2 linked regions of the Thermus thermophilus genome follow. The protein of the gene in region 1 binds, or shares a complex with, the protein of each later gene. Each region holds a gene or a part of one and is shown in the gene's direction. Other genes may lie near its edges.

Region 1 (13,462 bases):
CTTCTCGGCGGCCTCCAGGGTCCAGTCCACCTCCACCGCCTCCCTCTGGACCGGCCTGCCCTCCAGGTCGGTGATCTCCACCTCCTCCCGGGTGAGGCGCACCACGTCCCCGTCGTGCAGGAAGATGACCCGGCGGGTGTAGGGGAGGAGGGCGGGCACGTCGGAGGCCAGGAAGTTCTCCCCTTCTCCCAGGCCCACCACCAAGGGGCTCACCGTCCTCGCGGCCACGATCTCCTCGTGGTCCTCGTGGGCCACCACCACGGCGTAGGCCCCGCGCACCGACTTGAGGGCTTCCCGTAGGGCCTTAAGGAGGTCGCCTTGGTAGGTTTCCTCCAGGAGGTGGGCGAGGACCTCGGTGTCCGTCTCCGACTGGAAGCGGTGCCCCCGGGCCTTTAGGGCCTCCTTGAGCTCCAGGTAGTTCTCAAAGATGCCGTTGTGGATGAGGGCGATCCTCCCGTCCTCCGTGGTGTGGGGGTGGGCGTTGGGGTCCGTGGGGGCCCCGTGGGTGGCCCAGCGGGTGTGGCCGATGCCCAAGGCCCCCTGGAGGGGCGTCTTCCCCACGGCCTCCGCCAGGGCGGAGAGCTTCCCCGAGCGCTTCACCACCTTGAGGCCCTCCGGGGTCCGCACCGCGATGCCGGCGGAGTCGTACCCCCTGTACTCCAGGCGCCGAAGCCCGTCCAAAAGCACGTCCGTCGCGTTCCTAAACCCTACGTAGCCTACGATCCCGCACATATGGCCTCAAAAGGCCACCGGGAAGGGGCCGAAGCCCCCAAAGGGCGCGCCTTCTTCCCGGCGGTTTTCCTCCTGGGTACGCCCTGCCCCTCGGTTGTCCGCCCCTCGCGGGGCCGGCTTTCCCTCGGGGCTTTTCGCAGGCGGGCGGGGCGGGCACACCCCGGGCGGCATCCGCGGATCCCTCGATCTTTCCCGGCTGTAGCCGGTTATCCCCTTCGCGGGGTCCGCCACCTCGTGAGGCCGATGGCCCCCTGCGCTTCCCGCCTTCCACCGACGCGTCTTTTCGGACCGTCTCCCACCTCCCTCCCCGAAGGGGGAGTATAACAGAAACCTTAAGGCCCGACCGCTTGACAAGAGCGCGTGAGGTTTTTATGATAGCCCCGGATGCGGGGAAAAAAGGCTCCTTTTCGGGGGTCTTTCCCGCACCGGGCGGACCTGGGCGGAGAGGAAACGCGGCAACTCGCCCGTCTCGGGTTCCCGCCCAAGACCCTTAAGGGGGTGTGAGGCATATGAAGAAAAGGCTGGTCACACTACTGGCAGGGCTCTTGACCGTCCTCTCCATGGGGTTCGGTCTGGCCCAGTTCTCCGACGTGCCCGCCGGGCACTGGGCCAAGGAGGCGGTGGAGGCCCTGGCGGCTAAGGGCATCATTCTGGGCTTCCCCGACGGCACCTACCGGGGGAACGAGGCCCTCACCCGCTACCAGGCCGCCCTCATCATCTACCGCCTCCTGCAGCAGATTGAGGAGGAGCTGAAGGCCAAGGGTGAGTCCCCCACCATGGAGGCCCTGGCTCCTGAGGACCTCGAGGCCCTGAAGAACGCCGTGCAGGAGCTCGCCGCCGAGCTCGCCGCCTTGGGCGTTCGGGTCTCGGCCCTGGAGGACAGCGCCGCCACCAAGGAGGACATCGCCCGCCTCGAGGCCCTGATCGCCGAGCTCAAGGCCCAGCCCATGCCTGAGCCCGGCATGGACCAGGCCGCCCTCCAGGACCTCATGGACCGGGTGGAGGCCGCCTCCGTCGCCGCGGACACCGCCCTCGCCCAGGCCCAGCAGCTGGCCGAGCGGCTGGACGCCCTGGCCCAGGACGTGGAGGGCGTGAAGGGCGACGTGGCCGCCCTTTCCACCCAGGTGGAGGCCAACGCCCAGGCCATCCAGGCCCTGAACGAGCTCGCCGTCCTCCTGAACCAGGACGTGCTGGCCCTCCAGGACCGGGTGACCGCCCTGGAGAAGCTGGTCTCCGGCGGCCAGGAGCTCCCCGACCTGGAGCAGTTCGCCACCAAGGAGGACGTGGCCGCCGTCCAGGAGTTCGCCGCCGCCCTGCGCTCCGACCTGGTGGGCCTCTCCGAGAAGGTCTCCAAGCTGGAGGAGCAGGTGGCCGAGCTCAACAAGGTGCGCTACTCCATCTCCGGCAGCCTCTCCGCCACCTACGGCACGGCCACCAACACCGGCATCAACTTTGACATTGACCGCCTCTTCCCCGGCAACCAGGTCTCCTCGGGCTCCGGCCAGCAGGACTACGGTGCTGGTCCGCCTTACCGCAACCGGGTGGCCCAGCGCCGGGGCGACTTTGACCAGACCTTCACCAAGGGCTCCGCCACCCTCACCTTCGGGGTCAAGGTGGCCCAGCCCGGCACGAGCGGGGTGAACGTCTCCGAGGCCAGCGCCACCCTCCAGGTGCCCGCGGCTTTCGGGACCTCTTACACTTCTGCTCCCACCATCCGCCTCAACGCCGCAAGCGTCAAGGGCAACGTGGACGGCCAGGCCTTCAGCGTGGTCTACAGCCGGGCGGTGAGCAGCTTCAAGTTCAACGACTACCTCTTCGCCAATGACAACGACCCCGAGCCGGCTAACCCCCGCCAGGGCATGGTGGCCACCTTCTCCGGCACCAAGTTCCCCCTCTCCCCCGAGGTCACCGTGGTGGCGGGCGTGGCTAACAACGAAGGGGCCTCTTTCAATGCTCCAGCCGCGCTCCAGGGCGGCTACTTCGGCATCCGCACCGCCTTCAAGCCGGTGGAGGGCTTCAGCCTGGCCCTGAACTACGCCGAGAACTACGGCAACCGCTCCGCCCTGGGCGTGGACGCGAGCCTGGCCCTGGGGCCGGTCAAGCTCAGCGGGCTCTTTGACACCTCCAAGACCTGGCCCACGGGCGGCCTGCGGAACTTCTTTGACAGCACCCTCGCCGACTGGGCCTACTACGTCAAGGGCGACCTCAGCCTGGGGCCCCTCTCCCTCTCCGCCAACTACCGGGCCATTGACCCGGCCTACGAGAACGGCGTGGCCGGGATGTCCTCCAACTACCACTACTTCTACTTCGGGGTGGGCGGGAACGGCACTGCCCCCTATGCTCCCAACAACCGGGGCTTTGGCGTGCAGGCCAAGCTTAACTTGGGCCTTCTGGAGGGCCTAGAGGTCCGGGGCTACTACGAGAACGCCTACGACTACAATGGAGTGAAGCTGGGCTCTGCTGGTGGTTACCAGCAGCAAGCCTACGGTGTAGGGGCCACCCTTAAGCTCTTCCGCGGCTTCGCCCTGAACCCCTACTGGAACCAGCTCTTCTTCAGCAACACGGCTGAAGGGGATACCCGTGGTTCTGCTAGCCTTGGCATTGTTAACTACAACTACAGCGACTACTTCTACAACGGTCAGGACAGCCGCTACGACTACTTCTACAACGGTCAGGACAGCCGCTACTCCTCCAGCCTTGGCGTGAAGTTCATCCACGACGCCAAGGCAGAAAGCGCCCTGATCCCCGGGCTTGACCTCACCTTGGGCTACCAGGTCTTCGCTGATTCCAGCGGGGATTACAGCCTGCGTGACCTCCTGGCCTACGCTGCCTACAGCTTCAAGCTCGGCCCCTTGAGCCTTAGCCCCTATGTCCGTTACCATGCGTTCACCGATACCAACCCGGGTGGGCCCCCTCTCTACAGCGATCCCCTGACTCTTGCTGCTGGTCGCACCACCTACGACTACACCACCCTCAAGTACGGGATTAAGGTGGCCACGGATCCCCTGGGCATCCCCTTGAAGCCCAGCCTGGAAGGGGTCTACGCCGCCCGCTCCACGGATATCACCCGTGGCTCCACCAGCGATGCCCAGGAGACCTACTGGCGCGTGGGCCTCACCCTGAACGAGTTCCTGGTGCCTGGCGCCAGCGTCAAGGTGGGCTACGCCTCCTACCGCGGGCAGAACGTGGTGGACCCCGCTGGCTCCTTCCTCACCCGGGGCTACGGCGACTTCTCCCTGAGCGCCACCACCGACCACCTCTTCACCTACCCTGGCGAGGTCCAGTTCCCCTGGAACCTCACCACCGGAGCGGGGACCGGGTCTGGCGGCGTGGACGGGATCTACGTGGAGGCCAAGTACTACGGCTTCACCGTGGCCTACCTGGACGCTGTCCTCCTGGACGGGGCGGACAACGTCCAGTCCTACGGCCGGGCCTTCAAGGTCACCTACAACGTCAACTTCTAGGCCCTAGGAGCGCCTTCCCCCGCCCCCCCAAAGGGGGCGGGGGTTTTTGTTACCCCCCTTCCTATAGGGAAGCGAGGAGGCCCCTATACTTGGGTAAGGATGACCTTCCGCTACCGGGGGCCTGCGCCCAAGGGGGACCAGCCCCAGGCCATCGCCGGGCTCGTGGAGGCCTTGAGGGACGGGGAACGGTTCGTCACCCTCCTCGGGGCCACGGGCACGGGGAAGACGGTGACCATGGCCAAGGTCATAGAGGCCCTGGGAAGGCCCGCTTTGGTCCTCGCCCCCAACAAGATCCTGGCGGCCCAGCTTGCGGCGGAGTTCCGGGAGCTTTTCCCGGAAAACGCCGTGGAGTACTTCATCAGCTACTACGACTACTACCAGCCCGAGGCCTACGTCCCGGGGAAGGACCTCTACATAGAGAAGGACGCCTCCATCAACCCCGAGATTGAGCGCTTAAGGCACTCCACCACCCGAAGTCTCCTCACCCGGCGGGACGTGATCGTGGTGGCCTCGGTCTCGGCCATCTACGGCCTCGGGGACCCGAGGGAGTATAGGGCCAGGAACCTGGTGGTGGAAAGGGGCAAGCCCTACCCCAGGGAGGCCCTTTTGGAGCGCCTCCTGGAACTCGGCTACCAGCGGAACGACCTGGACCTCTCCCCGGGCCGCTTCCGGGCCAAGGGGGAGGTTCTGGAGATCTTCCCCGCCTACGAGACCGAGCCCATCCGGGTGGAGCTATGGGGGGACGAGGTGGAGCGCATCCTCCAGGTGCACCCCATCACCGGGGAGCGGCTTCGGGAGCTTCCCGGCTTCGTCCTCTTCCCCGCCACTCACTACCTCTCCCCGGAGGGGCTAGAGGAGATCCTGAAGGAGATTGAGAAGGAGCTTTGGGAGAGGGTCCGCTACTTTGAGGAAAGGGGAGAAGTCCTTTACGCCCAGCGCCTCAAGGAGCGCACCCTCTACGACCTGGAGATGCTGAGGGTCATGGGCACCTGCCCGGGGGTGGAGAACTACGCCCGCTACTTCACGGGGAAGGCCCCGGGGGAGCCCCCTTACACCCTCCTGGACTACTTCCCCGAGGACTTCCTCGTCTTCCTGGACGAGTCCCACGTGACCGTGCCCCAGCTTCAGGGGATGTACCGGGGGGACTACGTGAGGAAGAAGACCCTGGTGGACTACGGCTTCCGCCTGCCTTCGGCCCTGGACAACCGCCCCTTGCGCTTTGAGGAGTTTTTGGAGCGGGTTTCCCAGGTGGTCTTCGTCTCCGCCACCCCGGGGCCCTTTGAGCTAGCGCATTCGGGGCGCGTGGTGGAGCAGATCATCCGGCCCACGGGGCTCCTTGACCCCCTGGTCCGGGTCAAGCCCACGGAGAACCAGATCCTGGACCTCATGGAGGGGATACGGGAGAGGGCGGCGAGGGGGGAGCGCACCCTGGTCACGGTGCTCACGGTGCGCATGGCGGAGGAGCTCACGAGCTTCCTGGTGGAGCACGGGATCCGCGCCCGCTATCTCCACCACGAGCTGGACGCCTTTGAGCGCCAGGCCCTGATCCGGGACCTCCGGCTTGGCCACTACGACTGCCTCGTGGGGATCAACCTCCTCCGCGAGGGCCTGGACATCCCCGAGGTCTCCCTGGTGGCCATCCTGGACGCGGACAAGGAGGGCTTCCTTAGGAGCGAACGGAGCCTCATCCAGACCATCGGCCGGGCGGCGCGGAACGCCCGGGGCGAGGTCTGGCTCTACGCCGACCGGGTCTCCGAGGCCATGCAGAGGGCCATAGAGGAGACGAACCGGAGAAGGGCCCTCCAGGAGGCCTATAACCGGGAGCACGGCATCACCCCAGAGACGGTGCGGAAGGAGGTGAGGGCCGTCATCCGCCCCGAGGGCTACGAGGAGGTCTCCCTCGAGGCCGACCTCTCCGGGGAAGACCTGAAGGAGCGGATCGCCGAGCTGGAGCTTCTCATGTGGCAGGCGGCGGAGGCCTTGGACTTTGAGCGGGCGGCGAGGCTTAGGGACGAGATCCGGGCCCTCGAGGCCCGCCTCCAGGGCATAAGGGCCCCCGAGCCCGTCCCCGGGGGGCGGCGGAAGCGGAAGAAGCGGTGAAGCGTCCCCTAGGCCAGGAGGAGGAGGGGGTTTTCCAGGTAGAGGGCCACCCGCTCCAGAAGCTTCCTCGCCAGGGGCGCTTCCAGCCCCGAGGCGGCGAGGAGGCCTTCTTGGGAGAGGAAGAGGCTTGGGCGGCCGGTGTGCACCTCCTCCTCCCCGTGGAAGCAGAGGAGGCCTTCCCCTTCCTCCCCGCTTCCTTCCCGGAAGAGGGCGAGGAAGGAGGGGGAAGGCTTAAGCCCCCGCACCTCCTCCCCCTCCACCCGGCCCACGAGGGCCCGCATGGGGATTTCCAGCTCCGCGAGGGCCCGCTCCGCGGCCCGGAGGAGAAAGGGAAGGGGGGTTTTGGGCACCCCGTGGACCCGCTGGAAGAGGTCCATGGCCTCCTCTAGAGCCTTTAGGTCCACCCGCCTACGGTGGACGCGGAGGAGCGTGAGGGAGGCCGGGGGAGGGGCCACGGGGACCGCCGCGATCCCTTCCTCCGCCTGGGCCTGGGGCCAGGGGGGAAGGGGTTCTGGGGCCGGGGGCGCCTCCATTGGGGCTGGGGAGGGCTCCTCGGCGAGGAGGAGGTCCTCCTCCCAGGCCTCCTCCTTTGGGACTTCCTCGGGAAGCCGCTCCTCCTCCCAGGCCTCGAGGGGAACGGCCTCCGGCTCCTCCGCCAGGAGGACCTCTTCCTCTAGGGAGAGGTCCAGCTCCACCTCGGGGAAGTCCAGCGCTTCTTCCTCCAAGGTGAGGGGCGGAGGGGTGGGCTCGGGCTCCTGGGGGATCACCTCGGCGAGGTCCACCCCCTCCCGGCCCAGGACCTCCTGGGCCCGCCTCAGCTCCTCCTCCTTGGGGAGCGGGGGCGGGGCCTCGGGCTGGGGGGGGAGGTCCACCTCCCCGGCCATGACCTTGGCCAGGTAGGCCAGGATGTCCCGCTCCACAATGAGCCCGTCAGGGCCCGTGCCCTGAAGCTTCCGCCAGTCTATGCCGTTCTCCTCCGCCAGGCGCCGGGCCAGGGGCGTGATCTTGGGTTCTTCCATCTTGGTCCTATGATAGCAGGGTGGAAGCGCGCTTCGCCGAGCTTTTGGCCGAGTACTGCCTCGAGGCGGGCCCCGGGGAGACCGTCCTGGTGGAGGCGGAAACCCCGGCCCTCCCCCTCCTTCCCCACCTGAAGCGGGCCCTCCTGCGCCGGGGCGCTTACCCCCTCATCCGCCTGAGCTACCCCGGGGAGGAGCGGGACTTCCTCCTCTTCGGCGGGCGCTGGCTAGAGGAGGTCCCGGAGGCGGAGATCGCCCTCTACCAGCGGGCGGACAAGTTCCTGCGCGTCCTCTCCGCGGAGAACCCCCTGGAGGCGGCCGCGGTGGACCCCGCCTTGGCCCTGCGCAGGCAGCGGGCCTGGCGCCCCCTCACCGAACTCCGCCTGGGGAAGCGCTGGGCCCTCACCCTCTACCCCACGGTGGGCTACGCCGTGGGGGCGGGGATGGGGACGGAGGCGTTCCGGGCCTACCTGGAAAGGGCGCTCTTCCTGGACCGGGAGGACCCCGTGGCCGCCTGGCGGGAGCTTTCCCGCTTCCAGGAGGGGCTTATCCGGAGGCTTTCCGCCGCGAAGGAGCTCCGCATCCTGGCCCCCGGCACGGACCTGAGGCTTTCCGTGGCGGGGCGCACCTGGATCAACTCCGATGGCCGGCGCAACATGCCCTCGGGGGAAGTCTTCACCGGCCCCGTGGAGGACTCCGCCGAGGGGGAGGTGCGCTTCAACCTCCCCGCCTTCGTGGGGGGAAGGCGGGTGGAGGGGGTGTACCTGCGCTTTTCCCGGGGGGAGGTGGTGGAGGCCCGGGCGGAGGTGGGGGAGGCCTACCTCCAGGCGGCCCTGGCCACCGACCCCGGGTCCAGGCGGCTCGGCGAGGTGGGCATCGGCACCAACTTCGCCCTGGACCGACCCACGGGCCTCGTCCTCCTGGACGAGAAGATGGGGGGCACCGTCCACCTGGCCCTGGGCCGGAGCTACCCGGAGACGGGCGGGCGGAACGAAAGCGCCCTCCACTGGGACCTGGTCCTCTCCTTGAGGGAAGGGCGGCTCCTCCTGGACGGGACCCCCCTGCTGGAGGCCGGGCGCTTCCTCTAGAGGTCCTTCTGCTCAAAGACCAAGGCGGCGAGGAGGGCGAAGCCCAGGGTGTAGAGGAGGAGGAGGGGTAGCCCAAGCCCCACGGCCTCGGGCCGCAGGTAGAGGTCCAAATAGGTGGTGAGGAGGAAGGGCGTGAGGGCAGGGAAGGCCACGAGGAGGCGCATGAGGAGGAGGGTGGCCACGGCGGCCAGGGCGCCCGCCGTGGTGGAGAGGAAGACGGTCCCGTAGAGGAAGGCCAGGGAGGCGAGGGGAAGGAGCACGGCCCCGGCGAGGAGGTGGGCCTTAAGGAGCTCGGCGAGGGCCGCCTGAGGGCTCAGAAGCCCCGCCCCGGCGAATCCCCCTTCCCCGAGGCCCGTGCCGCCGTAGAAGGCCCCAAGCCCATGGGGCATCCCCGCGAGCACCCCCCCGAGGAAGCTCGCCCCCAGGAGGACGAAGGGGTAGAGGAGGACGGCGAAGAGCTTGGCGAGGAGGAGGTGGATCCGGGAGAGGGGCCTTAGGAGGAGGCTTTTCAGCGTGCCCTGGGCCACCTCACTTCCCAGGGCCTCGCTCGCCGCCATCACCACCAGGAAGGGGAAGAGGAACTCCATCCCGGCGAGGAGGCTTAAGGACACCACCTGCCACCCCGAGGCCAGGACCAGGCCGTAGACCTCCTTAAGCCCCGGGGCCAAGGCCCAGAGGAAGGGGAGGAGGAGGGCGAAGAGGAGGCCGAGCCTAACCGAGCGGAGCCGGAAGAGCTTGTAGACCTCAAAGCCCACGAGCCTAAACATGCCGCACCCTCTCCTGGTAGTAGTCCAAGAGGTCAAAGCGGTGGGGGGCGAGGGACCTCACCCGGTAGCCCTCCGCCAGAAGGGCGCGGAGGGCGGCCTCCGGCTCCCCCTCAAAGACCACGCTCCGCCCCTGGAGCCGGGCCCAGGCCACCTGGGGCAGGGTCTTGAGGAGGGCGAGGGCCCCCTCCGGGGGCTCCGCCTCCAGCCGGTAGGCCTCCTTCCCGGAGAGGACCACCTCGTCCAGAAGCCTCCCCCCGCCCAGGATCCCCACCCTGTGGGCATAGCGGGCCACCTCCTGGAGGTGGTGGGTGGAGAGGAGGATGGCCACCCCCTCCTGGGCCAGCTCCTGGAGGAGGCGGTGGACGAGCTCCACCCCCTCGGGGTCCAGGCCGGAGGTGGGCTCGTCCAGGACGAGGACCTTGGGGCGGTGGAGGATGGCCGCGGCCAGACCCAGGCGCTGCCTCTGCCCCAGGGAGTACCCCTCCACCCTTTGGTCGGCCACCGCCAGGAGCTTAAGCCGGGCGAGGACCTCGCCGATGCGGGCCTCGTCTTCCACCCCGGAGAGCCGGGCGTGCATTCTGAGGTTCTCCCGGCCCGTGAGGTAGGGGTAAAAGGCGGCCGGGGCCTCCACCACCGCCCCCAGGTGGCGGCGGGCGGCGGGGCTTTTGTGGACGTCCTCCCCGAGGAGGAAGGCCCGGCCCTCCGTGGGGAAGGCGAGGCCGGTGGCCAGGCGGATGAGGGTGGTCTTGCCGCTCCCGTTGGGCCCCGTCAGGGCGTAGACCTCCCCCGGGCGGACGGAGAGGCTCACGCCCTCCAAGACGGGCCTCCGCCCGTAGCGCTTGCTCACGCCCTCTAGCTTCAGGGCTTCCATGGGTGCTATACTACCCAAGCCCCCGGTCCAGCGCGGCGGGCCAGGCGTGAACCGGGTCAGGTCCGGAAGGAAGCAGCCCTAAGCGCCTCGGTCCGGGCGCCGCTGGGAAGCCGGGGGCGCTTCCTTGGCGATCCCCCTTTGGACCAGGTCCGCCACCGCCTCCGGGGTGTAGCCCGCCTCGAGGAGGACCTCCCGCGTGTGCTCCCCGAGGAGGGGCGGGGGAAGGCCTGGCCCCGCGGGGGTCCGGGAGAGGAAGCGCAAGGGGTTGGCCAGGGTGGGGAGGGCGCCCAGGAGGGGATGGGGGAGGGTCCAGACCGCGCCCCGCGCCCTCGCCTGGGGGTCCTGGAAGGCCTCCTTCAGGTCGTTTACCGGGGCGGCGGGGACGCCCGCCTCCTTGAACCTCTCTAGCCAGTAGGCCCGGGGGCGGGTCTTGAGGACCCCGGAGAGGGCCTCCACCACCTCCTCCCGGTGCTCCACCCGGAGGGCGTTGGTGGGAAAGCGCCGGGCGAGGTCGGGAAGCCCCACCGCCTGGCAGAGCCTCGCGAACTGCTCGTCGTTGCCCACGGCCAGAATGAGCCAGCCGTCCTCCGCGGGGAAGGCCCCGTAGGGGACGATCTGGGCGTGGGCGTTGCCGAGCCTTTTTGGGGGATTTCCCGTGAGGAGGAAGCTTTCCCCGAGGTTCGCCAGGGCGAAAAGCCCCACGTCAAAGAGGGAGAGGTCAATGTGCTGGCCCTCCCCGCTTCGCTCCCGCTCCAGGAGGGCGGCGAGCACGGCCAAGGCCCCCATCATCCCCGTCATCGCGTCAATCCAGGCCACGCCCACCTTCATGGGGGGGCCTTCGGGCTCCCCCGTGACGGACATGATCCCGGTGTAGCCCTGGAGGGCGGCGTCGTAGCCGGGCTCCTTAGCCCTGGGCCCGGTGTGGCCGAAGCCGGTGATGGAGAGGTAGACGAGGCGGGGGTTCAGGGGCTTCAGGCTCTCGTAGTCCAGGCCGAAGCGCCTGAGGTCCCCCGTCTTGAAGTTCTCCACCAGGACGTCCGCCTTCTGGGCGAGGCGGCGCACCGCCTCCTGGCCCTCGGGGGCCTTTAGGTCCAAGGCCACGCTCCGCTTTCCCCGGTTCACCGCGAGGAAGTAGGCGCTCTCTCCTTCCACGAAGGGCGGGCCCCAGCCCCGGGTCTCGTCCCCCCAGGGGGGCTCCACCTTGACCACCTCCGCCCCGAGGTCCGCCAGGATCATGGTGCAAAGGGGCCCCGCCAGGACCCGGGAGAGGTCCAGAACCTTGAGGCCGGAAAGGGGCTTCATGGGGGCATCTTACGCCGGTATAGTGGGGGGGTGGGCCGCTTCCTCCGGCACGCCTTCGCCCTTTCGGTGCTTCTTTTCGTCCTTCTTCCCTTCCTCTGGATGGCCTACGCCGCCTTCATGCCCAAGGAGGCGGTGTACTCGGGGGAGCTCTTCTCACGGGTGGGCTTCAGCCTGGAGAACGTGCGGGCCCTGGCCCGGGAGGGCTTCTGGGGACGCCTTCTCTTCTCCTTGGGGGTGTCCTTTGGGGCGGTGGCCTTGGAGCTTTTCACCGCCCTCTTCGCCGCTTACGCCCTGAGGGCGGGCCTGGGGCTTCTCCCCTTCTACCTGGTCCTGATGGCGATCCCGGCGGAGCTCCTCCTCGTGCCCCTTTACGGGGTCCTGAAGGACCTCTCCCTGCTGGAGACCTTCTGGGCCCTGCTCCTGCCCTTCGCCGCGAGCCCCTTCGTCATCTACCTCGTCTACCAAGGCATGCGGGCCGTGCCCGAGGAGCTTCTGGAGGCGGCCAAGCTGGACGGGGCCGGGCACCGGGTCCTCCTCTTCCGCATCCTCCTCCCCCTGGTGCGCCCCACCCTGGTGGCGGCCGGGGTGCTGGCCTTCGCCGCCCACTGGAACCTGGTCCTTTACCCCCGGGTGGTGGTCTCCGACCCAGGGCTTTGGACCCTCCAGACCTGGCTCACGGACCTGCAGCGCAAGTACCCCACGGACTGGGGCCTCCTCTCGGCGGCGGCCCTCCTCAGCGTCCTCCCCATCGCCCTCCTCTACCTCCTCTTTGAGAGGCGGGTGGTGGCCACCTTTGAGGAAGGGCTAAAGGGGTAGCTACACTGAAGGCGTAGGGAAAGGGGGTGAAGGCCGTGCGCGCCCTGGCGTTGGCGCTTGCCCTGGTCCTTTCCGGTTGCCTCCCCGTGGCCATGCTGCGCCCTCCGGAGCCCGCCCGGGGGGCGGAGTTTTCCCTGGGGGCGACCCTGATGCCCAATCCGTTCGCCAACCGAGACCGTTACCCCGTGCTTCCCCTGCCCTACCTGGCCTACGCCAAGGGGGACGGGACCTTGGAGTACAACCTCTCCCTCCAGTGGGGCCTCCGGGGCGGGGTGAAGGTGGGCTTGGCCCCCGGGGTGGCCCTGGACGCGGGCCTCACCCTCCCGCCTGACTTGGGCCAGGGGGCGGACTGGAGTAGGTGGGGGGTGCCCGTGGTCCTGGACGGGGGGGTCATCCTGGGCGGGGGAGGCTACTACCTCTCGCCCAGGCTCCATCTCCTGGGGGTGCTGGGAGGGGGGTGGGGGTTGCTCTACCAGTTTTCCGCGGGGGTCTACGGCGGGAACTGGGTCGCGGAGGTGGGGGCCTTGGGCGGGCCGGGGATGGACGGGGTCCTCTTCAGCCTCTCCGCCGCCTGGCGCTTTGGAACCTCTCCCTTAGCGCCTTGAGCCTTTCCCGCACCCGCTCCTCCCAGCCTTCCCCCAGGGCCTCAAAGAGGGTGAGGCCTTCCAGGCCCTCGGGGAGGTACGGCTGGGCGAAGCTTCCCTCCTTGTCCTCGTGGTAGTAGGCGTACCCCTCCCCGTGGCCCAGGGCGCGGGCGAGGCCGGTGGGGGCGTTTCTTAGGTTTAGGGGGACCTCGGCCTCGGGGTGGGCCTCCGCCGCCTCCTGGGCCTTTTGCCAGGCGGCGTAGAGGCTGTGGCTCTTGGGGGCCAGGGCCAGGTAGATGGCGGCCTCCACCAAGGCGAGCTCCCCTTCCGGGCTTCCCAAGGCCTCGTAGGCCTCCTTGGCGGCCACGGCGAGGCGGAGGGCCAGGGGGTCGGCGAGGCCCACGTCCTCCACCGCCACCCGGATGAGCCTGCGGGCGAGGTAGCGGGGGTCGGCCCCGCCCCGGAGGAGCCTCGCCAGGTAGTAGAGGGCGGCGTCCACGTGGCTTCCCCGCAAGGACTTGTGGAGGGCGGAGACCAGGTCGTAAAACCGGTCCCCCTCCCGGTCCATGGCGAAGCGCTCCGCCCCCAGGGCCTCCCGCACGCTCCTCAGGTCCACCCGGCCGAAGCTTGCGGCGAGCTCCAGGGTGTTCAGGGCAAAGCGGGCGTCGCCCCCGGCCGCTTGGGCGAGAACCCGTAGGGCTTCCTCCTCGTAAGGGGTGCCG
Region 2 (13,454 bases), 1.6 Mb from region 1 along the record:
TCTCCACCATGCTCCACGACCTGGGCAACCAGGTCCATCGCTTCGGGCACGAGGCCTTCGGGGTGGTCCTCGCCCTTCCCATCCTGAACCGCATCCTGGACAAGCTCTACCCCGACCCCGAGCAGCGCACCGCCATCCGGGCCCTGATCCTCCACGGCATCTACAGCCACGACCTTTCCCCGGAGCCCCTCACCATTGAGGCGGGGATCACGGCCGTGGCGGACGGGACCGACATCACCAAAGGCCGGGGCAGGAAGGCCTTCCAGCTTGGGAGCATAGACATCCACTCCATCAGCGCCCTGGCCGTGGACGAGGTGCGGATCCTCAAGGGGGAAAAGGTGCCGGTGGAGATCCAGGTGACCATGAACAACTCCGCCGGGATTTTCCAGGTGGAGGAGACCCTCACCAAGAAGGTGCTGAAAAGCCCCTTAAGGCCTTACGTCACCGTGGTGGCCATGACGGAGGGGGAAGGGAGCCAGGACCAGCGCATCGTCCACCGGGTGCGCCTGCACGAGACGGAGGACCGCTTCATCCTGGACTGAGGCCGAAGCCCCCGGGGGTTTTCCGCCGGGGCATCCCCTTGGGCGGAGCCCGGGGGCGTTTAGGCCTGGGGCCAGAGCGCCCGCAGCTCCTTGGGCAGGAGGCCCAGAATGCCCTCCAGCTCCCCTTGGGAGATCTCCCGGGAAAGGACCTTGAAGACGGCCTGGGTGGCGGCCTCTGGGTCCACGGCGGGGCCGGAAGGGGTTTTGAGCTCCTCGGCCACGTGGGCCAGGAAGGCCTCCTTGTGCCGCTCCTTCAGGGGGTTGCCCGTGGGGGTCCAGCCCTCGTAGTAGAGGCCTCGGATGAGCATGGGGAGCTGGGCGGCGAGCTGGGTTACCTCCTCCACGGTGAGCCGGTCGCGCAGGGCGTGCAGCACCGCCCTCAGGGCCAGGTAGGCCTTGTGGCGGTCTTCGGTGCCAAGCTTCTCCATGATCGCCGCTAAGTCTGCCTACTCTTTCAAGCGGACCCCCACCTCCAGGACCACCTGGTACTCCTTCACCTCAAACCAGTCCAGGTGGCACAGGGTCTTTCGCGCCCGCGCCAAGGCGGCTTGGATGGCGGCCTCGAGGCCCTCCCCGCCCGTCCCCACGAGCCCCACCTTCTTGTAGACCTTGCCCGTGGGGGCATTCTACCGCTTCGTCGCCACTTCCTTTTGCAGCTCCCGCTTGAGGATCTTCCCCACGCTGGACTTGGGGAGGCTTTCGCGGAATTGGACGATGCGGGGGACCTTGTAGGCGGCGAGGTTTTGGCGGCAGAAGGCCTCTATGTCCTTTTCCGTGACCTTGCCCCGGTACTCGGGTTTGAGGACGAGGAAGGCGGCCACGGTCTCCCCGCGGTAGGGGTCTGGGACGCCCACCACGGCGGCTTCCTGGACGGCGGGGTGCTGGTAGAGGACTTCTTCTACTTCGCGGGGGTAGATGTTGTAGCCGCCGGCGATGATCATGTCTTTTTTGCGGTCTACGATGTAGAAGTAGCCGTCTTGGTCCATTTTGGCGAGGTCGCCGGTGAGGAGCCAGCCGTCTTTGAGGGCCTTTTGCGTCTCCTCGGGGCGGTTCCAGTAGCCTTTCATGACGTTGGGGCCTTTTATGGCGAGTTCGCCCACCTCGCCTGGGGGGAGTTCCTTGCCCTCCTCGTCCACCACCTTGGCCTCCACGCCGGGGAAGGGGAGGCCCACGCTCCCCAGGCGCCTTTCGCCGTAAAGGGGGTTGCAGTGGGTCACGGGGCTCGCCTCCGTGAGGCCGTAGCCCTCCACCAGCTTGGCCCCGGTGAGCCTCTCAAAGCGCTCCGCCACCTCCAAAGGCAAAGGGGCGGAGCCGGAGATGCAGGCCCGGACGCTCTTGAGGTTCCGCCCCTCTATGCCGGGGAAGTTGTTGAAGGCCACGTAAAGGGTGGGGACGCCGGGGAAGAGGGTGACCCGGTGTTTTTCAATGGCCTCCACGATGGCCTTGATCTCGGGCCTGGGGAGGAGGACGAGCTTCGCCCCGCCCAGGAGGGCCAGGTTCATGGCCACGGTCATCCCGTAGACGTGGAAGAAGGGGATGGCCCCGAGGACCACCTCCTCCCCCTCCCTGAAGTCGGGGATCCAGGCCCGCACTTGGAGGGCGTTGGCGGAGAGGTTCCTGTGGGTGAGCATGGCCCCCTTGGAAAGGCCCGTGGTGCCCCCGGTGTACTGGAGGAGGGCGAGGTCGTCCAGGTCCAGGGGGACGGGGCGGGGCGTTCCGGGCCTGAGGAAGGCCCGCCAAGGGATGCCCTCGAGGGCCTTGGGGGCTTCCCCTTTCCGCCTGAGAAGGAGGGGGTAGAGGAAGTTCTTGGGGAAGGGGAGGTAGTCCCGGATCCCCGTGCGCACCACCCTCTCCACGGGCACCTCCCCCTTCACCTCCAGGTAGCGGGGGAGGAGCTGGTCCAGGATCACCAGGAACCGGGCCCCGGCGTCCCTGAGCTGGTGGCGAAGCTCCCGTGGGGTGTACATGGGGTTGGTGTTCACCCCCACGCCCCCGGCGAGGAGGGTGCCGTAGAAGGCGATGACGAACTGGGGGGTGTTGGGGAGCATGAGGGCCACCCGGTCCCCGGGCTTAAGCCCCGCCTCCTGTAGGCCCTTGGCGAAGGCCTCCACCTCGCGCCAGAGGGCCGCGTAGGTGAGCCTTCGCCCGAGGAACTCCAGGGCCACCTTCTTGGGGAAGCGGCGGGCCGTTTCCGCCAGGGCCTCGGGAAGGAGCCGGGGCACGGGGGCCTCCTTGGGGACCCCGGGATCGTAGTGGGCGTACCAGGGCTTCATGGCACCTCCTTGAACCGGGTCAAAGTCTACCCCCGGGGACTGCCCCGGGGCAACCCTGCCGAGGGCTAGGGGGCTTAGCGCCGGAAGTACCGGTAGGGCGGGCCCTCCCGCCCCACCGCCCCTTCCTCCCGGAGGTACTCCAGGTGGGCCAGGGTCTCGGCGAAGGCGAAGCGCCGGCCCGCCGGGTCCAGCTCCTGGGGGAAGAGCTGGAGGGAGAGTTCCCAGGCGGTCTTGGAGCCGTCCAGGGAGGCAAGGAGGGCCTCGAGGCGGGCCTGGTGGTGGGCCTTCAGCTCCTCCGCCCTTTGCCGCACGTCCGCGATGGGCCCGAAGTGGCCGGCGTAGGCCACCCTGGCCTCCAGTTCCGCCAGGCGGTCCAGGGAGCGGAGGAAGTCCTTGAGGGGGTTTTCCCGGGTGTAGGCCCAGAGGCCCACGTTGGGGGAGACCCTTTCCAGGAGGGCGTCCCCCGCGAGGAGCACCCCCTCTTCCTCCAGGTAGAAGGCCGCGTGCCCGTCCGCGTGCCCCGGGGTCCAGAGGACCCTAAGCCGCTTCCCCGCCACCTCCAGCGCCTCCCCGTCCCTCAGGGGGAGGGGGTTTTGCGGCGGGTGGACCCGCTCCCTCGTCTTCTCCACCGTCTCCCGGATGCCCTGGAGGGCGCTTTCCGGGGTGCCGTGGTCCAGGAAGAGCCGCCAAGAGGCCTCGGCGAAGGCCTCGGGTTCCAGCCAGAAGCGGTGGCCCCGGGCGAACTCCTCCTCGTGGAGGAAGACCCTGGCCCCCAGGCCCTCAAAGAAGCCGGAGAGGCCGTAGTGGTCGGGGTGGTGGTGGGTGAGGAGGACGGCCTTCACGTCCTGGAAGCAGAGGCCGAGCTCCGCCAGGTGGAGCTCCAAAGCCCCCCGGGCGGCCCGGGTGCCGAGGGCGGTGTCCACGAGGGCCACCTCCCCCGCCCCCTGGAGGAGGTAGAGGTTGACCGTCTTCAGGGGGTAGGGGATGGGGACGGGAAGGAGGTAGAGGCCGGGCAGGAGGGCCTTCACAGGAGCACCCCCATGAGGAGGAGGGCGGCGAGGAAGGGGTCGGGCTCCTCCAGGTGCCAGGGGAAGCGGTAGGCCCCCTCCCCCAGGGCCTCCACCTCCCGGCCCTGGGCCGCCTCCCGGAGGCGGGCCAGGGCCTGGTCCTCGGGGAGGGCCTCCCCCCCGGGGAGGTAGACCCCGAGCCGGTCGGCGTCCCCGTCCAGGGCGAGGCCCAAGGCGGGGGGCTTGGCCTCGCGGAGGAGGAGGCGGAGGGTCCTGAGGTGCTCCGGCCTCGGGTCCGGGGCCACCCCGTAGAAGAGGGGGTGGGGGAGGGGGTGGAGCTCCCTGAGCTCCACGGGGGCCTCGAGGCGCTTCAGGACCTGGCCCAGGATCCCGCCGCCCGCCCCGCCCATGGCGTCCAGGTAGACCACGCCCCGCTTGAGGGCGAGGCCCTGGGCGCTCTTCCGGAGGTGGTCCAGGTAGTCCCGGCGCGCCTCCAGCGGGGCGAAGGGCCCCAGGGGAGGGGGGGGTGTGGGGGCCACCTCCTTCCCGGGGAGGGGCCTCCCCGGGCCCAGGCGGAGCTTTACCCCTTGGAAGGCGAAGGGCCTGCGGCTTCCCGTGAGGTAGAGCCCTGCGGCCTCCTTCGCCCGGAGGGCGAAGCCGAAGAGGGGCAGGGGGGCGGGGCCCTGGAGGAGGTGGACCTCGAGGCCGAGCCCCCCAAGCACCCCGGCGGCGTGCTCCGCCATCTCCCGGGCGAGGAAGCGGGCGTCGTGCCCCACCACCACCCGAAGGATCCCCTCCGCCTGGAGGCGCTTCCCGAAGCCCGCCGCCACCTCCCCCAGGGCCTGGAAGGTGAAGCCCCGGGCCATCTCCCCTACGAAGCCGTCCTGTGTGGCCACAAGCTCCATGCCCTAAAGTCTACCCCGCGCGTGGTAGACTCTCCCCGTGAGCGACGCCCTCCTAGCCCCCCTCAACGAGGCCCAGCGCCAGGCGGTCCTCCACTTTGAGGGGCCCGCCTTGGTGGTGGCCGGGGCGGGGAGCGGGAAGACCCGCACCGTGGTCCACCGGGTGGCCTACCTCGTCGCCCGCCGGGGGGTCTTCCCCTCGGAGATCCTGGCCGTCACCTTCACCAACAAGGCCGCGGAGGAGATGCGGGAGCGCCTCCGGGGGCTGGTCCCGGGGGCGGGGGAGGTCTGGGTCTCCACCTTCCACGCCGCCGCCTTGAGGATCCTCCGCGTCTACGGGGAGCGGGTGGGCCTCAGGCCCGGCTTCGTGGTCTACGACGAGGACGACCAGACCGCCCTCCTCAAGGAGGTCCTGAAGGAGCTCGCCCTCTCGGCCCGGCCCGGCCCCATCAAGGCCCTTTTGGACCGGGCGAAGAACCGGGGCGTGGGCCTCGAGGCCCTCCTCGGCGAGCTTCCCGAGTACTACGCGGGGCTTTCCCGGGGAAGGCTTGGGGACGTCCTGGTGCGCTACCAGGAGGCCCTTAAGGCCCAGGGGGCCTTGGACTTCGGGGACATCCTCCTTTATGCCCTGAGGCTTCTAGAGGAGGACGAGGAGGTCCTCAGGCTCGTGCGCAAGCGGGCCCGCTTCATCCACGTGGACGAGTACCAGGACACGAGCCCCGTCCAGTACCGCTTCACCCGGCTTCTCGCCGGGGAGGAGGCCAACCTCATGGCCGTGGGCGACCCCGACCAGGGGATCTACTCCTTCCGGGCGGCGGACATCAAGAACATCCTGGACTTCACCCGGGACTACCCCGAGGCCCGGGTCTACCGCCTGGAGGAGAACTACCGCTCCACCGAGGCCATCCTCCGCTTCGCCAACGCCGTGATCGTGAAGAACGCCCTCCGCCTGGAGAAGGCCCTGCGCCCGGTGAAGCGGGGCGGGGAGCCCGTGCGCCTCTACCGGGCGGAGGACGCCCGGGAGGAGGCCCGCTTCGTGGCCGAGGAGATCGCCCGCCTCGGCCCCCCCTGGGACCGGTACGCCGTCCTCTACCGCACCAACGCCCAAAGCCGCCTTCTGGAACAGGCGTTGGCGGGGCGGGGGATCCCGGCGCGGGTGGTGGGCGGCGTGGGCTTCTTTGAAAGGGCCGAGGTCAAGGACCTCCTGGCCTACGCCCGCCTCGCCCTCAACCCCCTGGACGCCGTGAGCCTGAAGCGGGTCCTGAACACCCCGCCTCGGGGCATCGGCCCGGCCACCTGGGCCAGGGTGCAGCTCCTCGCCCAGGAGAAGGGGCTTCCTCCCTGGGAGGCCCTGAAGGAGGCGGCCAGGACCTTCCCCCGCGCCGAGCCCCTGAGGCACTTCGTGGCCCTGGTGGAGGAGCTTCAGGACCTGGTCTTCGGCCCCGCCGAGGCCTTCTTCCGCCACCTCCTCGAGGCCACCGACTACCCCGCCTACCTCCGGGAGGCCTACCCCGAGGACGCCGAGGACCGCCTGGAGAACGTGGAGGAGCTCCTCAGGGCGGCCAAGGAGGCGGAGGACCTGCAGGACTTCCTGGACCGGGTGGCCCTCACCGCCAGGGCGGAGGAGCCCACCGAGGCGGAGGGGAGGGTCGCCCTCATGACCCTGCACAACGCCAAGGGGCTGGAGTTCCCCGTGGTCTTCCTCGTGGGGGTGGAGGAGGGGCTTCTGCCCCACCGCAACTCCTTAAGCACCCTCGAGGGCCTCGAGGAGGAGCGCCGCCTCTTTTACGTGGGCATCACCCGGGCCCAGGAGAGGCTCTACCTCTCCCACGCCGAGGAGCGGGAGGTCTACGGCAGGCGGGAGCCCGCCCGGCCGAGCCGCTTCCTGGAGGAGGTGGAGGAGGGGCTTTACGAGGTGTACGACCCCTACCGGCGCCCGCCCTCCCCGCCCCCCCATCGCCCGAGGCCCGGGGCCTTCCGGGGCGGGGAGCGGGTGGTCCACCCCCGCTTCGGCCCCGGCACCGTGGTGGCGGCCCAGGGGGACGAGGTCACGGTCCACTTTGAGGGGTTTGGGCTCAAGCGCCTTTCCCTCAAGTACGCGGAGCTTAAGCCGGCATGAGGGCGCTTGCCTCCACCCCCCGCCCCCTCCTCTACCTCCACCGTGGCGGGGGCGGCTTCTTTGACCTCCTCCTCGCCCAGGTGACCGCGGCCCGCCTGCCCCTCTTCCTCCACCCCGTGGCCATGGAGGAGGGGTGGGAGGCCTTCCTCCCCTGCCTCAGAGGGCTCGGCTTCGCTGGGGCGGTCCTGGAGGAGGCCGTTTCCGTGCCCGAGGGGGTCCGCCTCGAGGCCGAGGCCGAAAAGGCCAGGCGGGTGGACCTCCTCGTCCCCACGGGCGGGGGGCTTCTCGGCCAGTACACGGAAGGCGTGGCCCTGGAGCGGCTCCTCGCCCAGCGCTTCCCCGGGGCCCGGGCCTTGTGGCTTGGGCCCCTCCGCTTTGAGCTCGCCCCCTTCCTCCGGGGCCTCGGCGAGGTCCACGTGGCCGCCCCAAGCTACGCCGAGGGGGACGCCTTCCTCGCCCGCCTCCCCGCCCCCCTCCGGGGCCGGGTGGCCCTCCGCCCCGAGGAGGTGCGGGCCTTGGTCCTCCGGGTGGACCTCCTCCTCCTGAACACCCCTCGCCCGCCTTTGGACCTGGCCCAGCCCTACCACGCCGCCTTGGCCTTCGCCCCCGGGGCCCAGGCCGTGGCCGAGCGGGTCCAGCTCTTCCTCGGGCCGGAGGACCTTTGGAGCGGGCGGGTCTGGGCCGTCCTCGAGGGCCTGGGGCACACCCCCTTGGGCTAAAACAGGTAGAGGAGGGCCCGGCCCGCCTCCACCCGCACCCGGATGGGCCCCAGGGCCTGGTTTTCCAGGGTGAGGGTGGTGGCCTTGAGGGGGGTGGGGGGAAGGTCCCACCGCGCCCCCTCCACCCCCAGGGCGGCCTCGGGGAAGGGGAGGAGGCTGAAGGGGGTTCCGGGCTCCAGGGAAAAGGCGTGGAGGCCCGGAAGGAGGGGGAAGGCCCGGGCGAGCCCGTCCGTGAGCTCCACCCGCACCCCCCTTTCCAGGAGGAGGAAGGCGAGCTCCAGGTGGGCCAGGGTGTGGTCCAGCCGCCCGCCCAAAGCCCCCAGGAGGAGGGCCTCCTCCGCCCCAAGCTCCAGGGCCTTCCGGAGGAGGGCCTCCCCGTCCGTGAGGTCCTTCTCCCGGGGCAGGACCTCCTTGGGCGCGGAAAGGGCTTCCTGGAGCCAGGGGGGGCTTGAGTCAAAGTCCCCAAGCCATAGCTCCGGGGAAAGCCCCAAGGCGAGGGCGTGCCGCCCGCCGGAGTCCGCCGCCAGGAGGCGGTAGCCCTTAAGCCTTTCCTTAAGGGCCTCCGTGGCCAGGAGGGGGCCGCCCAAGAGGAGGGCGAAGCGCCTCATCCCTCCAAGGGTACCGCCTGGGCGGGGTCCAGGCGGAGGGCTATGGGGGCGCCCTCTTCCGGGCCCTCGGGGGCCTCGAGGTAGAGCCTAACCCCCCCCACCCGCACCCAAAGCCCCACCCGGGGCCCGAAGAAGAGCCGCTCCTCCACCACCCCCTCCAGGCCTCCTCCAAGGGCGAGGGCCTTTGGGGGGAGGAGGTGGGCCTTTGGGGGAAGGCCTAGGGCCTGGCTTTCCCCGGGGGAGAGGAGGTTCTTGTGCCCCAGGAAGCGGGCGGCCCATAGGTCCTTGGGGCGGGCGTAGACCTCCTCGGGCCGGCCCACCTGGACGAGCCGCCCCTCGCGCAGAAGGGCCACCCGGTGGGCGAGGAGGAAGGCCTCCCCCTGGTCGTGGGTCACGAGGAGGGCGGTGACCCCCTCTTCCTTTAGCGTCCGGCGCAGGAAGAAGAGGAGCTCTTCCCGAAGCCTCAGGTCCAGGGCCCCTAAGGGCTCGTCCAGGAGGAGGAGCCTGGGCCTAGGGGCCAAGGCCCGGGCCAGGGCCACCCGTTGCTGCTCCCCGCCCGAAAGCTCGTGGGGGCGCTTCCGGGCGTGGGGGGTGAGCTCCATGCGCTTAAGGAGCTCCCGCACCCGGGCCTCCCTCGCCTCCCTTGGCCAGCGGGCCTCCAAAAGGCCAAAGGCCACGTTTTCCGCCACGGTGAGGTGGGGGAAGAGGGCGTAGTCCTGGAAGAGAAAGCCCACCTTCCGCCTTTCCGGGGGAAGGGGGGTGAGGTCCTCCCCGAGGAAGCGCACGAAGCCCCCATCGGGCCTAAGGAGCCCGGCGATGAGCCTGAGCAGGGTGCTCTTCCCGCTTCCCGAAGGCCCGAGGAGGGCCAGGGTCTCCCCCTCGGCCACGGAAAGCTCCACGGAGAGGCGGAACCCGGGGAAGGCCTTTTCCAAGTAGAGCTCCAGCACCCTCCCATTAAACCGGAAGGGCCTGGGGTACTCCCCAGGCCTCGTTTTCGCTTTTACCAGGGCCCCCATGCCGGCGCAAGCCAGCATGGGGTGGTATTTACTTCAGGCCGAGCTTCTTCCGCTCCTCCAGCACCTGCTGGGGGGTGAGCTTCTGGGCCCGGAGCTTCTTCACCTCCTCGGCGGTGAAGGGCTTGAAGCCTTTCACCTTCTTGTCGTCGCCCCAGGCGGTGGCGATGTGGTTGAGGACGGCGGCGATCTCCTCGTCCTTGAGGCCGTTGAAGGCGGACATGTTCCCGTTGTACTTCACGCCCTTCACCTCAATCTGGCCCTGGAGGCCCCAGAGGAGCACCTTGATGAGGTACTCCCGTCCCCCCTGTTTGGAGAGGATCTCCGCCACGTGGCCCGCCAGGGGCGGGAAGGCCCCGGGGATGCCCTGGCCGTTTGCCTGGTGGCACCCCGCGCACTGGGCGTAGAGCTTGGCGCCGTCCGCCTGGGCCAGGGCCAGGCCGCCGAGCAGGAAGAGAGCCATCAGGGTTCGCTTCATCTTTACCCTCCGGGGTATAGGGTAGAGGCCCGCCCTGGGCGGCGTCAAGGGGAGTGGGGTTAAGCGGGCCTTAAGGTAGGCGGCCGGGGCCCTTGAACCCCCGTGGGGGATGTGGTAAGGTACAAATGTCCTTGTGGGGTACCCTGGCGGTGTACCGTATGCGGAAGATGTACACACTTCTCCTCCCGGCCCTCCTGCTTTGGGCCTGGGCCCTCCCCGACTTCGGCCGCTGGTATCCCTACCCGGAGGCCCTCGCCCTCGCCCAGGCCCACGGGCGGATGGTGATGGTCTACTTCCACAGCGAGCACTGCCCCTACTGCCAGCAGATGAACACCTTCGTCCTCTCCGACCCTGGGGTGAGCCGCCTCCTGGAGGCCCGCTTTGTGGTGGCCTCGGTGAGCGTGGACACCCCCGAGGGCCAGGAGCTCGCCCGGCGCTTCCGGGTGCCGGGCACCCCGACCTTCGTCTTCCTCGTCCCCAAGGCGGGGGCGTGGGAAGAGGTGGGCCGGCTCTTTGGCAGCCGGCCCCGGGCGGAGTTCCTCAAGGAGCTTCGCCAGATGTGTGCCAAGGGAGGTGCGTGTGAATAGGCGAGCGTTTCTGAAGGCGACCGGCGCGGCCCTTGGGGCCGTGGCCCTCTCGGGGCTTCCCGCAAGGGCCCAGGGCCTCGAGGGCGAGGACCTGGAGAACCTGGAGAAGGCGCTCAAGCAGGTCTTCGGCAAAGGCTTTAAGGACCTTACCCCCTCGGACGCGGTGAAGCTCAACATGCCGGCCATTGCCGAAAGCGGGGCCAACGTGCCTGCCGAGGTGGAGGTGGCCCTGCCCAAGGGGCAGGTGAAGGCCATCCACCTCTTCGCCGACAAGAACCCCACCCCGCACATCTTCGCCTTCATGCCCATGGAGGCGGAGCCCTACTACGCCACCCGGGTCCGCTTGGCGGAGACCACGGCCGTCCGGGCGGTGGTGGAGACCCAGGACGGGAAGCTCCTTCTGGCTTCGGCGAGCACCCGCGTCACCGTGGGGGGCTGCGGTTAAGGGAGGTGCGGCATGCCTTTTAGGACCATCGCGCGCCTAAACCCCGCCAAGCCCAAGGCGGGCGAGGAGTTCCGGCTTCAGGTGGTGGCCCAGCATCCCAACGAGCCCGGCACCCGCCGGGACGCCGAGGGGAAGCTGATCCCCGCCAAGTACATCAACCTGGTGGAGGTCTACTTTGAGGGGAAAAAGGTGGCGGAGGCCCGGCCCGGGCCTTCCACCAGCGCCAACCCCCTCTACGCCTTTAAGTTCAAGGCGGAGAAGGCGGGGACCTTCACCCTCAAGCTCAAGGACACGGACGGGGACACGGGCGAGGCTTCGGTCAAGCTGGAGCTGGCCTAAAGGGGGTGCCCGGGGACCCCCGGGCACCTTATGGAAGGGAGGTTTTGGTTATGCGCCAGGGCCTGGGTTTATTGCTCGCCGCCCTCCTTCTAGGGGTGGCCTTGGCCCAGGGCGACGTGGACCCTAGGGAGGAGGCCAAGCGGCAGAAGCAACTCCTCTTGGAGACTGCGGGCATCCTCCCCACGGAGCTCATCGTGGCCCAAGGGGAGGAGCTCTTTAACCGCAAGGGCCCGAGCGGCAAGACCATGGCCGAGTGCGACTTCGGCCTGGGAAAGGGGGTCCTGGAGGGGGCGGCGGCCAGGCTTCCCCGCTACTTCCTGGACACGAACCGGGTTGAGGACCTGGACAGCCGCATCGTCACCTGCATGACCCGGGTCCAGGGCTTCAAGCCCGAAGAGGTGAAGCGCTCCGAGGTGGTGGCCGTCGCCTTCTACATCGCCAGCAAGTCCACGGGGCACAGGATCCAAGTCCGCCTGCTTTTCCCCGAAGAGCGGGAGCTTTACGCCCTCGGGGAAAAGCTCTTTTATGCCCGGAGCGGGGCCCGGGACGTGGGGTGCGCCACCTGCCACGTGACCTACGTGGGCCGGCGCGCCGGGGTCCTGCCCTACGCCGACGTCCTGGGCAAGGACAAGTCCTGGACCCACTGGCCCGCCTACCGCTACTCCAACGACCAGGCCTGGACCATGCAGGACCGGATCCGGGCCTGCTACGGCAACATCGCCCACCCCCCGCCCGCCCTTTACTCCCGGCCCATCCTGGCCCTGGAGCTCTTCCTGGCCTACAACAACAACGGGGCCGTGGTGGAGGAGTGGCCCGCCTTTGTGCGGTGAGGAGGGAGCATGCGGAAGGTTCTCGTAGCCCTTTTTGCCTTGGCCCTGGCCTTCGCCCTGGCCCAGCGCTACTTCACCGAGGAGGAGCTGAAGCGGATTCAGGACGGGGGTAAGGCCTACGCCGAGGTCTTCGTCAACCAGCGCCCCGACCAGGCCCTCTGCTCCATCCACCGGAACCGCCTCCCCGCCGACCTCCTTCCCAAGTTCCTGGAAGAGCAGCGGGCCCTGATCAAGTACCCCGCTTCCGGGAAGCTTATGGGGGACTGGAGGAAGGGCGGGGCCATCTTCAACAACCTGCAGAAGGCCAACTGCTTCTCCTGCCACTATGGCTCCCCCGAGCACCTGGGGGGCGACGTGGGCCCGAGCCTGGAGAAGTACGGCCTCAATCGGGGCCAGTCGGAGGCGGTGCAGCGGTACACCTACGAGGTGATCTACAACGCCTGGGCCTACTTCCCCTGCACCGTCATGTACCGCTTCGGGGCCCAGGGCCTCCTCACCCCCGAGGAGATCGCCGACGTGGTGGCCTACCTCCTGGACCCGGAAAGCGACTTCAACACCAAGCCGGCGGTGGGGTCTAGATGAACCGCAGGGAGCTCCTTCAGCTTCTTTCCGCCCTGGCGGTCCTGGGGCCTAGGGGTTGGGCCCGGGCCCTCGAGGACCCCAGGTCCCTTTACGACCTCCCCCCTTACGGGGACGCCACCCTCCTCTTCTTCTCCGACCTCCATGCCCAAGCCTTCCCCCACTACTTCATGGAGCCCCCGAACCTCATCGCCCCCAAGCCCCTCATGGGCCGCCCGGGTTACCTCACGGGAGAGGCCATCCTCCGCTACTACGGCGTGGAGCGGGGCACGCCCCTCGCCTACCTCCTCTCCCACGTGGACTTCGTGGAGCTCGCCCGCACCTTCGGGCCCATAGGGGGGATGGGCGCCCTCACCGCCCTCATCCGCGACCAGAAGGCCCGGGTGGAGGCGGAAGGGGGTAAGGCCTTGGTCCTGGACGGCGGGGACACCTGGACCAACTCCGGGCTTTCCCTCCTCACCCGGGGCGAGGCCCCGGTGCGGTGGCAGAACCTCGTGGGGGTGGACCACATGGTCTCCCACTGGGAGTGGACCCTGGGGCGGGAGCGCGTGGAGGAGCTCCTTGGGCTCTTCCAGGGAGAGTTCCTCTCCTACAACATCGTGGACGAGCTCTTCGGCGACCCCCTCTTCCCCGCCTACCGCATCCACCGGGTGGGGCCCTACGCCCTGGCGGTGGTGGGGGCGAGCTACCCCTACGTCAAGGTCTCCCACCCCGAGGCCTTTACGGAGGGCCTCTCCTTCGCCCTGGACGAGAGGCGGCTCCAGGAGGCGGTGGACCAGGCCCGCGCCGAGGGGGCGAACGCCGTGGTCCTCCTCTCCCACAACGGGATGCAGCTGGACGCCGCCTTGGCGGGGCGGATCCAGGGGATTGACCTCATCCTCTCCGGCCACACCCACGACCTCACCCCCAGGCCCTGGCGGGTGGGGAAGACCTGGATCGTGGCGGGGAGCGCCGCCGGGAAGGCCCTGATGCGGGTGGACCTGAAGCTCTGGAAGGGGGGGATCGCCAACCTC

What was found.
Region 2: the proteins of uvrB (region 1) and TthTMY_RS02650 are in contact, whole or in part, in a crystal structure (PDB 7EGT), measured with the Thermus thermophilus proteins. Residues at the interface, in WP_096411307.1 of Thermus thermophilus: Glu23 (codon at 4,362), Leu25 (codon at 4,368), Arg26 (codon at 4,371), Asp27 (codon at 4,374), Gly28 (codon at 4,377), Glu29 (codon at 4,380), Arg30 (codon at 4,383), Phe31 (codon at 4,386), Arg55 (codon at 4,458), Glu326 (codon at 5,271), Asp327 (codon at 5,274), Phe328 (codon at 5,277), Glu379 (codon at 5,430), Ser382 (codon at 5,439), Gln383 (codon at 5,442), His398 (codon at 5,487), Gly400 (codon at 5,493), Arg401 (codon at 5,496); in WP_096412145.1 of Thermus thermophilus: His654 (codon at 6,724), Arg656 (codon at 6,730), Phe657 (codon at 6,733), Gln666 (codon at 6,760), Asp668 (codon at 6,766), Glu669 (codon at 6,769), Lys680 (codon at 6,802), Arg681 (codon at 6,805), Leu682 (codon at 6,808), Ser683 (codon at 6,811), Lys685 (codon at 6,817), Tyr686 (codon at 6,820), Ala687 (codon at 6,823).

Annotation. Positions count from the first base shown.
Region 1 is NZ_AP025158.1:2,072,108-2,085,569, reverse strand. What follows is about bases 3,824-6,795. They hold uvrB (excinuclease ABC subunit UvrB), read left to right. Parts: upstream 3,824-4,295; coding sequence 4,296-6,296; downstream 6,297-6,795. Other genes in these bases: TthTMY_RS11225 (E3 binding domain-containing protein), read right to left, coding at 6,305-6,795; TthTMY_RS11235 (S-layer homology domain-containing protein), read left to right, coding at 3,824-4,196. Outside these bases: glmS (glutamine--fructose-6-phosphate transaminase (isomerizing)), read right to left, coding at 1-732; more of TthTMY_RS11235, read left to right, coding at 1,242-3,823; more of TthTMY_RS11225, read right to left, coding at 6,796-7,315; TthTMY_RS11220 (aminopeptidase), read left to right, coding at 7,336-8,400; TthTMY_RS11215 (ABC transporter permease), read right to left, coding at 8,397-9,167; TthTMY_RS11210 (ABC transporter ATP-binding protein), read right to left, coding at 9,160-10,038; TthTMY_RS11195 (carbohydrate ABC transporter permease), read left to right, coding at 11,371-12,156; TthTMY_RS11190 (hypothetical protein), read left to right, coding at 12,183-12,761; TthTMY_RS11185 (replication-associated recombination protein A), read right to left, coding at 12,712-13,462. UniProt on the Escherichia coli protein: The UvrABC repair system catalyzes the recognition and processing of DNA lesions. A damage recognition complex composed of 2 UvrA and 2 UvrB subunits scans DNA for abnormalities.
Region 2 is NZ_AP025158.1:458,504-471,957, forward strand. Bases 4,340-7,303 are described here. They hold TthTMY_RS02650 (ATP-dependent helicase), read left to right. Parts: upstream 4,340-4,764; coding sequence 4,765-6,843; downstream 6,844-7,303. Other genes in these bases: TthTMY_RS02645 (phosphoglucomutase), read right to left, coding at 4,340-4,727; TthTMY_RS02655 (hypothetical protein), read left to right, coding at 6,840-7,303. Also shown: TthTMY_RS02620 (phosphohydrolase), read left to right, coding at 1-542; TthTMY_RS02625 (DUF2267 domain-containing protein), read right to left, coding at 602-970; TthTMY_RS02630 (dodecin domain-containing protein), read right to left, coding at 989-1,138; TthTMY_RS02635 (long-chain-fatty-acid--CoA ligase), read right to left, coding at 1,169-2,815; TthTMY_RS02640 (MBL fold metallo-hydrolase), read right to left, coding at 2,890-3,843; more of TthTMY_RS02645, read right to left, coding at 3,840-4,339; more of TthTMY_RS02655, read left to right, coding at 7,304-7,562; TthTMY_RS02660 (thiamine diphosphokinase), read right to left, coding at 7,559-8,170; TthTMY_RS02665 (ABC transporter ATP-binding protein), read right to left, coding at 8,167-9,117; cycA (cytochrome C-552), read right to left, coding at 9,215-9,661; TthTMY_RS02675 (SoxW family protein), read left to right, coding at 9,787-10,248; thiosulfate oxidation carrier protein SoxY, read left to right, coding at 10,241-10,693; thiosulfate oxidation carrier complex protein SoxZ, read left to right, coding at 10,706-11,032; sulfur oxidation c-type cytochrome SoxA, read left to right, coding at 11,083-11,862; sulfur oxidation c-type cytochrome SoxX, read left to right, coding at 11,872-12,444; thiosulfohydrolase SoxB, read left to right, coding at 12,441-13,454. UniProt on the Escherichia coli protein: A helicase with DNA-dependent ATPase activity. Unwinds DNA duplexes with 3'-5' polarity. Translocates on single-stranded DNA with 3'-5' polarity. Initiates unwinding more efficiently from a nicked substrate than double-stranded DNA.